3 regions of the Paenibacillus litoralis genome follow, and region 3 is predicted to be linked to each of the others. Evidence: riboswitches for the same ligand, from Rfam matches in the RefSeq annotation. Region 3 holds a riboswitch; each other region holds the start of a gene.
What was found. Region 3 has a riboswitch for cobalamin ahead of ACKGJP_RS03465 (S-layer homology domain-containing protein). Riboswitches for the same ligand answer to the same signal wherever they lie in the genome.
Positions count from the first base shown of each region.

Region 1: it holds a riboswitch for cobalamin, as region 3 does, so the genes downstream of both, ACKGJP_RS04435 (S-layer homology domain-containing protein) here and ACKGJP_RS03465 (S-layer homology domain-containing protein) in region 3, are expected to answer to the same signal.
Region 2: it holds a riboswitch for cobalamin, as region 3 does, so the genes downstream of both, metE (5-methyltetrahydropteroyltriglutamate--homocysteine S-methyltransferase) here and ACKGJP_RS03465 (S-layer homology domain-containing protein) in region 3, are expected to answer to the same signal.

Region 1 covers NZ_CP176395.1:1,050,298-1,053,507, reverse strand. Annotated here, with positions in the region: gene ACKGJP_RS04435 (S-layer homology domain-containing protein) at 1-1,294, opposite strand, end outside; cobalamin riboswitch at 1,543-1,743, opposite strand; gene ACKGJP_RS04430 (glycosyl hydrolase family 18 protein) at 1,806-3,210, opposite strand, start outside.
Region 2 covers NZ_CP176395.1:1,644,878-1,648,087, reverse strand. Annotated here, with positions in the region: gene metE (5-methyltetrahydropteroyltriglutamate--homocysteine S-methyltransferase) at 1-1,280, opposite strand, end outside; cobalamin riboswitch at 1,499-1,703, opposite strand; gene ACKGJP_RS06915 (DNA-3-methyladenine glycosylase I) at 1,780-2,361, opposite strand; gene ACKGJP_RS06910 (DUF4432 family protein) at 2,471-3,210, opposite strand, start outside.
Region 3 covers NZ_CP176395.1:813,519-816,728, reverse strand. Annotated here, with positions in the region: gene ACKGJP_RS03465 (S-layer homology domain-containing protein) at 1-2,000, opposite strand, end outside; cobalamin riboswitch at 2,194-2,402, opposite strand; gene ACKGJP_RS03460 (glutathione ABC transporter substrate-binding protein) at 2,596-3,210, shown strand, end outside.

The DNA.
Region 1 (3,210 bases), 240 kb from region 3:
GCTGCACCGAAACCGCTTTGACCAGCTGCGTATCGCCGTCCCCGTAATAGACGACGATTCGATCGGACGGCTTCAAGCCGTAATCCGCCATGCCGACCATCGGATAATCCCAGTTGCCGCCGCGCTGAACGGCGTACAGCCAGCCGTCATAGCCGCCGTAGGTCGCTGCCGTTACGCCGGCGATGGCGGACACATATTTACCGAACGAGGAATCCGTAACGGCGATCGGAATATTCCGCTCTTTGGCCAGCTTCTCCAAAGCCTGCAGCGCCGTAACCGCTTTTTGGTCGCCCTCGGCGATCGCGCTTTGCGGTCCTTCTACCTGAAGGCTTACGTTCGTTAACGGCGCGAAGCTGTAAAGACGCCCGGCGCCCTTCGTGAAGGTATCGTAAGCGACGAGCGCCTGCAGGGCTTGCTCCGTCGCCATGCCGTCCGAGCTGCCCGGCAGCGCGTGCGAGAAGCCTCCGTCCGCGTTACGGAACGTCATCAGCTTATCGAGCAGATCGACGCCTTGCTTCGTAAACCGTTCGCCCGTCGGGTCGATGCCGTTCGCCGTAAGCGCGATAATGGCTTGAGCCACGCTTTCGCTGCTATCCGTTCCCCATAAATTATAGCCTCCATGAGGCTCTTGATTAAGGGAAAGCCACTCGGTTATTTTCTCGCCGGCCGTCTTTACCTCGGGTTTGTTCGTATAAGGTGCGAGCGCCGTAAGCGCCATGGCGGTAAGATCGGGATCGCTCGTCGAACCGAAGAACGCGAAGCCGCCGTCCGCTTTCTGTTTCGACAGGATTTCGCTCACTAGCTTATCCCGGCTCCAAGTCGCGTCATCCGGAATGTCGTATTGCCGGGAATCCAAAGCCAGCAAGCCGAAAAGCAAAGCGTTCACGCCCTGCTGCATGCTGTCGTTGTATATGTGTTCAATGAGATTCGTACCGCCAAACGAAGTCGCATCGCCGCCAACCGCGGCAATAGCTAAAGAAATCCTTTCGTACTCGGTAACGATCGGATAAATGTCCTTTACCCGCTGCTCCAAGTCGGCTATGTAACCGGAGGGAATCGTTCTTCCCGCCTTAGCGAGTCCAACCGCTTCCCAATCCGAATCAACGCCGCCGCTGACGATCTGGTTTGCCGCTTCATAGATAGCCTGAGTGACGCTTACCGCCGGAACGGGATCTGCCGCAGGAGCGGCTCCGGCCTTCGCAGCGGGAACAAGCGACGTGCCGATCACCGACAATACAAGCAGGAAGGACATCATAAGGGCGAAAGCTTTTTTGTGCACATAACGATAACTCATCAATGTAATCCTCTTTCCTTAATGGAATCATAACGATAGTTTCATGAGCTTATCGGACTTTGAAGGCGTTATTCCCATAATTTCAGCCCATTCATTGCGGACAGCGCATAAAAGACAGCAAAAAAGGCCGCCCTCGCATAAGGGTGGCCGTAGATCGTACATACGCGAAAAAGAAGACATGCAGCGCCAAATAAAGCATTGGCAGCACACGCTCGCAATCGTTTCCTTATTCCCACCCCCCGAAGAATTAGAAACATACAGAAAAAGGCAGGTCTCCTGGCTCATGCGTCATCGCTTCTCTTCGCCTTCCCGGCCTTGCTCAAGGCCAGTGGCTTGTTAAAGAGTCGCTCTTCATTTACAGTGGCGGGACCGCGCCGGCTTTTAACCGGTCTTCCCTATTAAGCAAGCCCGTCGTTCGACTGACTTGCACCTTTTCCGTGCATCGTATTTAATTGCCAAGCTAATACTATAGTATTCCTGTCGCCATTTGTCCATTACTATTTTGGATCCGCTATATTGCCTTTAACCGGGCCTCCGCTAGTTTCCGAAACCAGACGGCCGCCCTGTTCATAAGAGCCGCCATTTGCGAGCGCGTCATTTGCGCTTTGGGACGGAACGTGCCGTCCGGGAAGCCTTCGAGAATATGCTGCTCCGTCATCGCGTTAATCGCGGAATACGACCATAGCCCGCTGGAAACGTCGCTGAACCGGCTCTTCGCCGCAGCGGAAGACGAAACGCCGGCTACCCGCGCCAGCATGGCCGCCATCTCTTCTCTCGTAATCGGCTGATCCGGCGCAAACGTCCGCGCTCCCGTCCCTTCGATCAGCCCGTTTTCTTTCGCTACCGCAATATCTTTGGCCGCCCAGTGGCCTGCGGGTACATCCGCAAACGGGTTCGCCGCCGCAGGCTTCGCCGAAGCGAGGCCCTTCGCTCTAACGAGGATCGCCGCGGCCTGAGCGCGCGTGAGCGGCGCTTCCGGCGCAAAACGGTCGTCGGCAACGCCGACCATCCACTTTTGATCCAGCATGGCCATGACATCCTTTTGCGCCCAGTGACCGATCATATCGGTAAAATAGACGCCGTTCAACCACATCGAGAAGTAATCCCACGTCGCCTTCGTTTCCTGGTGCAGGCTCCAGCTTCCAGCTCCCTTGAGCCCGTATTTTTGAACAAGGCGCAGCTTTTGCTGAATGGAACGGTCATTCTCATACCACACCGTATAGCTGCCGGGGGCCAGCGGCGCATAGTTGACCTCGAAGGGAGCATCTCCCGCCGGAACGGTAAAAGCAGCCCATGGAGATTGCGCTTTCTCGTCGTAATGCGTCGTCCCGCCGAACCGGGCGATCGCTTCTTCCACTTGTTCGTTCGATATGCCGGTTCCGCTCGTGGAGCTGCCCGCCAGCCAGTACCGTCCGTAGAACGGAATGCCCAGCACCAGCTTGTCCGCCGGAGCCTGGGTAAGCGCATACCGGATGGATTCCTCAACGAACGAAAGGCTTGCGACGGGCCCGGCTTCCGGCACTCCTTCGTATGTCTCGTCATACGCCATAATCATTAAGTAATCGCTTGCTTCGGCCAGTTCCGCATAATCGTACGAAGCCTGCCAGCCCGCCGTCCACCCCTTCGGGTTGGCCGCGACGGCGACCGAAACTTCTTTGCCCGCCGTAAGCTTGGCGCGCAGTCTTTTGACCAGATCGGTATAGGCGTCCCGTTCCGTTTCCGTCACGTTCTCGATATCGACATTAATGCCGTCCAAGCCGTACTTGGCGACCGCCTCTGCGATTTGATCGACCAGCGCGGCGCGGTTCTGCAAAGCGCTCTTCCCTTGGGCCCGGTTCCAGTGATTGCTTAGAAACGGAACGACCTTCACGCCGCGCGCATGCATCTGTTCCACGAATCCGGCGTCCAGCTTATCG
Region 2 (3,210 bases), 830 kb from region 3:
AGCTGCCAGCGCGCCTGCTGCAGCTGCTGGCGCTCCGCGAACGGCACCGCCCGGCTCGTCCGGGCAGCCGCCGCGTCAACCGCTCCGCCGCCGCTTCGCGCCGGAGACGCGTTCAGCGCCGCGACCGCGCGCGTGCTTGCCTCAATCGCTTGAGCGGTGGCATCGCCGCCGTCTCCGCGTGCCGCTTGCGCCAGCAGCGCGAGCTCGCCGAGCTTCTCGCCGGCGAAGGCGAGCGCGCCGAGCAGCGTCGATTCCAGCTTCCCCTCGCGGGCAAGGCTGACCGGCACGTGCAGTAGGCTGCACGAAGGCTGCACGATCAGACGGTCGCCCGGCACGACGGCAGCAAGCTCTTCAAGAAGCTGCCGCTTCTCGGCAAGATCGGCGCGCCAGATGTTGCGTCCGTCGATAACGCCGGCCGCAAGCGTTTTGCCCGCAGGGAAGCCGTGCTCGCGGAGCGCGCGCAGATTGCCCTCGCGGCCGTGGACGAAATCGAGCCCGATCGCTTGGACCGGCAGGCCGATCACTCTATCATAGCCCGAAACCGCTTCGAAATACGTCTGCAAGAGAATGCTCAGTCCCGGAGCCGCAGCAGCGAGCTGCTTATAGGCGCTCTCCAGCACGTCAAGCTCCGCTGCCGTCAAGTCGGTTACGAGCGAAGGCTCGTCGATCTGCACCCAGCCCGCTCCGGCTTGTTCCAGCTCGCGCAGCACCTGCGCGTACAGCGGAACGAGCTGACCGACCAGCTCGCCGAACCGCTCTTGCTTATAGCCCTTGGCCAGCTTAACGAATGTAAACGGTCCGACAAGTACCGGCTTGCCGTCGATGCCGAGCTCCCGCTTCGCTTCCAGATAGGCGGCCAGAGGCTTGTTCTCGACCAGCCTCGGCGCCGCTTCGCCCAGCTCCGGTACGATATAGTGATAGTTCGTGTTGAACCATTTCGTCATCTCGCATGCGGGCGCTTCCTTGCTGCCGCGGGCCATCGCGAAATACGCCGCAAGCGATACCGGGCCGCTGGCATAGCCGTAGCGGGACGGAACGAGGCCGAACATCGCCGACGTATCCAGGACGTGATCGTAAAGCGTGAAATCGCCGACCGGGATAAGCTCGACGCCTAACTCCCGCTGCTTTAGCAGGCGCTGCAGACGGATTTTTTTCATTTCGGCTTCGAAGTCCGCTTCCTCCGTTTTGCCCGCCCAGAACGATTCGAGCAGCTTTTTCCATTCGCGGTTCTCGCCGATGCGCGGATATCCCAAATTACTGATGACATAGTGATTATTCATATGAAAACCTTCTTCCGATTTATTATTTCGTTTCCTGGTTGAACCCTGTCATGCCGGCGGCCTATAGCTAATGCTAAGAACCGATTGCCGTCAGGGGGCACAGGACCACGAAATAAAAGCTTCTCCGCCCCAATCCGAATAAAGGAAATGGGGAAAAGAAGCCTCGGATCTACACGTTACCGGACTCGTCTCCAACACCACCTATCTCCCGTAGGTATTCTTGTGTCGTCAGAACAGGCAGGTCTCCTGGCTCCAGAATCGACGCACGCAGCCTGCCTTCCCGGTCTCTTCGACCAGTGGCTGTCGCTTGGGCTGCGAACTCCTCTGTTACAGTGGCGGGACCGCTCCGGTATCGCACCGGATTCCCTTTTAAGCCGGCGAAGTATTGCAACGCATCGCGGCACCTTATTCCCACAGAACTTATGAAATTGACCCCTTCATCATACAGCGAAATTCCCGATTAAGCAACTTGGTTTTTAGGCTCCGAAATCCGGAATCGTTAAACCGACACCTCGGCTCCCGCGCCCGGTTCGTAACAGAAACAGCTCTCCACGTGGTCGTTGACCATCCCCGTCGCTTGCATGAAGGCGTAGCAGATCGTACTGCCGACGAACTTGAAGCCCCGTTTCTGCAGATCCTTGCTCATCGCGTCGGAAATATCGGTGCGCGCCGGCACCTCCTTCAGCTCGCGGAAGCGGTTAAGGATCGGCTTGCCGCCTACGAAACCCCAAATATAGCGGTCGAAGCTGCCGAATTCCTCGCGGACACGAATGAACGCCTTGGCGTTGCCGATCGCCGAGGCGACTTTCAGCTTGTTGCGGATAATACCCTCGTTCTGCAGCAGTTCAGCCGCCTTGGCTTCGTCATAGGAGGCCACCTTCTCGAAATCGAAGCCGTCGAACGCCTGCCGGTACGTTTCCCGCTTCTTCAGCACCGTATACCAGCTCAGCCCCGCCTGCGCCCCCTCCAAGGTGATCATCTCGAACAGCTTCCGGTCGTCGTGAACGGGTACCCCCCACTCCTTATCGTGGTACTCGATATAAAGCGGATCATCATTGACCCAGCCGCATCTTTCCGTCATTGCATAGCCCCCCAAAATAATGCGAACATTTGTTCCATTCTAGCATATCCGGTACGGCATAAGCAAGCCGCCATAAGGCCGGCCGGGCCCGGTAGTGCGCCCTGTATCCTCAGAACGTCAAGCCGCCTTCCCGGTTAACGGACTTCACCCGGTCCCGGTTCGCGTGCATGACGACCGTCAGCCACGTTTCCGCGCTTTGGCCCGCTTCCAGAACCGGCGCTTGCCCCTTCGACACGGCCTTAGACAGGGTCGGCGCGTTGGATGCCTGAGGCTCCAGCGCCATGGCATACAGTTGACCGCCGAACGGCTCCTCCTGCTCGGAGTGATGCTCCTGCCACAGCCAGAGGTAAGGAAATACGACGCCGTCCCATGCGAGCGCGAAGCCGAGTCCCGCCTGCTCGTTAAATACGTTGTACCAATGCTCCTGCAATTCGTCGATAAACAACATTTCATTGAAGGGCTCCGCCGCAAAATACGTGTTATCCACCTTCTCTCCCCGTTTGCCGGGCATACGGTCCAACGTCCCGGAAGCTCCGGACAGCAGCCTGCTGTTATTCGGATGGTAATCCGGCTGATCGAATACGCGGCAGCCCGGAAGATCGATGCGGCTGTAGGGACTCACGAACGGGGCTCCGAACGTCACATGATGTCCCCACAAGTACGGCTCCGCCTCGCCGCTGAGGTTGGTAATCTTCTCCGCGATATGGAGACTCGCTTGCCCCTTTTTGAGCGCAACGGTCTTCTCCAAAGCAAAGGGCCGCACCTTACTCTCCGTCCGCAGATGCACGCGGATTTCTTCTTCGCTCTCCTGCTCGATCATGAATGTCCATGGCAAATGCTGCACATCGC
Region 3 (3,210 bases):
CGATCCCCTGCAGACAAAGCCATTTCGATCTCGTCGAGATTCCCCGGCAGCGGGAACGGAAGCACGTCCGTCATATCGTAAAGCCGATTGGCGGCTTGCGTCATCCGATTGAAAGATACGAGCGCATAGGTCCCCTGATCGGTCGCCATGCTATTTGCTTTCGTTTCCGACATGACATGCTTGAAGCCGCCCTCAGGCGCGACGAATGTCAGCAGAGCGTCAACCGCCGAATGGCCGTTTTTAACAAATCTCGGATCGGAGGAAGGATTGAACCCGATTTCCGATACCGCGGCGATAACCTGCGAGATGCTTTCGCTGTTTACGGTCCCGTAACTCGCAAATCCGCCTGTTTCGTTCTGAACGGAAGACAGCCAAGTAAGCGCGCGTTCTACTGCGGCAGCCACTTTATCGTTCGTTAAATAATAGGGAGCAAGCGCCTGCAGGGCCATTGCCGTCAAGTCTACATCGGCCTTCGCGACCCCGAGCGCCCAACCGCCCGCATTCGCCGTATCTTTGTTGACTTCCTTGCTCAAAATATAATCAATCAGCTTCTCGCGAGTCGCTTGATTCTTCCCTGCGTCAGCCGCAGGAAATTCGTAATTTACGGCATTCATGGCGATTAGCGCAAAAATCGGCCCGTTAATGCCTTGCTTCAGGACGTAATCGTAATCGGACAGCGCTTTGGTTATATCGTAGCCCGCAACATCCCGCGAATCGATGCCGATGGAAGCCAGGCCAAGGATCAATCTGGCATGTTCCGTACTTTTGTTTTTGTCCAGGACACCGTTGTTTTTGGCCATCAATTCCTTGACCTTGTTTACGATGTTCTTATAGTAGGTCATGTAGTAGCTGTTCGGCACCGAATAATTTCCGCGGGCCAGAGATAGAATCGACCATTCTCCCCCAAGCGTTCCGAAGGTCGGATTCGTCACCGTGCCAAGCATATAGGCAAGATTTTTATTCAGCTGGTCGTTCGTAACGGCCCCGATGTTGTAGTAGACCGTGAAGATTTGCTTAACCCGATTGCCCGAGGCATCCGCCGCCGTTATGTCGATCGTATTCGTTCCATCGATCAGATCGGCATGGAATACTCCGCTCGTTCCCGGAATCGCGTTACCGTTTACTTTTACTTCCGGAACGATGCCGGATGTGACGTTGTCCGTTGCGCTAGCTTGGAAGGAAATCCGTTTGGTTGTAAATTCTTGTTGATCCGATAAGCCTTGAATCGACAATTCCGGTTTGACATGGTCCCATCCCAATTCATTGTCCAGCTTCGACATCACAAGATCGACGTTAGCTTGCGTGCTCTCCATATTTGCGAGTACGCCGTACGCTTGCTCGTACGAAGACCTGACGGCAGGATCGGCCAGCAGCGCATCCTTATTCGGGGCGCTGTTGATCTTCGCGATTACCGCCGTTAACGCGTCTTTGTTGGCGGTATCGATATAGCCGGAGCCCCATGTATTCCCAAGGTCGGAGCCGAACCCATAAACGGTGAATTGCGTACGAATGACGTCTCCGTCTTCGGGAATGTAATCCGAAAAGCCGACGTTAGGAAATACATTGTTGACCGCGTACATCCAACCGGACATCGGCGTATAGTCGAATTCCCCTAACCACTCCGGGTCCCTTTTGGATTCGATTTGTCCACCGCCTAAGGCGACTTGGTCGACGATGTATTGGGGCACATATACGCTGCTCGTAACATCCTTGACCTTGGACAGATAAAAGTAATGTTCGGCGGTTCCCGTGTTCTTTATATTGTTCTGGCCGAGCTCGCGTACCAGCAAGGCGGCCCCGTTGTCTCCTTCGTAGAACGGCACCTTCATCGGTTCCCGGTAATAGCCTTGACCTAACGTGAATATCTCTACCGACAGGGTGACGAATCCCTTCGGCCCGGATCCGGACTCTTGGGCGTAGGTCTTCCATGCGTTTATTTGGAACATGGATAAGAACAGGCTGACAATCAGCAGCCAAGTAAATAATTTACGTTGCTTCACTTTCTTTCCCTACCTTTCACTTCTAAAAATCGCAACAAGAATAACCGCCATTTGGCACCGGACGTTTACCGAAATATGGATAATATGCTTTCCAACATAAAAAAACCCTTAACTTGAAAACGTTAAGAGGCTATCTCCATGGAACGCAAAAAGAAGCGGTCACGAAATAAACACCCCCCTATCTCTCGTAGAGCAATCGGTGTACCTCCCAGGCAGGTCTTCTGACTCGAGTATCAACGCCCTTGCAGCCTTCCCGGTTTATTCACCAGTGGCATCCAGCAAGAACTCCTCTCATACAGCGGCGGGACCGTGCGGGATTCTCACCCGCTTCCCTTTTAACCAATCCATGATTCCCTATCGAACTGCATCATCATGATTGGCACCTGAGTAGCTTATATTCAATTTTCCTGCTAATCATATCTTATAAGCCTTCATTTGTCATTTAGAACTGCGGTCGCTTGGCGTCCCCGGCGGCCAACAAGTAAAGATAGTGTAAATACACGTAAAGATCGTGAAAGGTAAAAGTCAGAATATTTTTTATAATACAGCTAAGCATATGGAAGATATGCCGAAAAACGGACTAGGGGGCATCTTCATGAAGAAAAAACATGTACTTGGCAGCGTCCTCGCCTTGTCGCTCGTATTTACGACAGCGCTTGCAGGATGTGCGTCCAAGCCGGAAACGGATGCGGACAAAGGCAATGCCGGCGGCACGGCCAAAACGGGCGGAACGCTGGTCGTCGCACGGAAGGCGGACGCGAACAATCTGGATCCGCAGTTCATCACGAACATTCCGTCGTCCAACTACATTTTCGGCAAAGTGTACGAGGGGCTGATCAAAACCGACAAAAACATGGAATTCCAGCCTTCGCTCGCAACGGAATGGAAAGCGGTTGACGACGTCACTTGGGAATTCAAGCTGCGCAGCGGGGTTACTTTCCACGACGGCGCGCCGTTTAACGCGGAAGCGGTCAAGAAAACGTTCGAACGGGCGCTCGATCCGAAGGTCAATTCGCCGCTCGCGGGCAAATTCTCGATGGTAAAAGAAATCAAAGCCGTCGACGAGCACACGGTGCAGTTCGTTCTGGCTTATCCCTACACGCCTCTGCTCTCCATTCTGGCAAGCAACGAGGGCAGCATTCTGAGCCCGAAAGCGATCGCCGAGCAGTCGGACAAGCTGGCCAAAAACCCGATCGGCACCGGGCCGTTC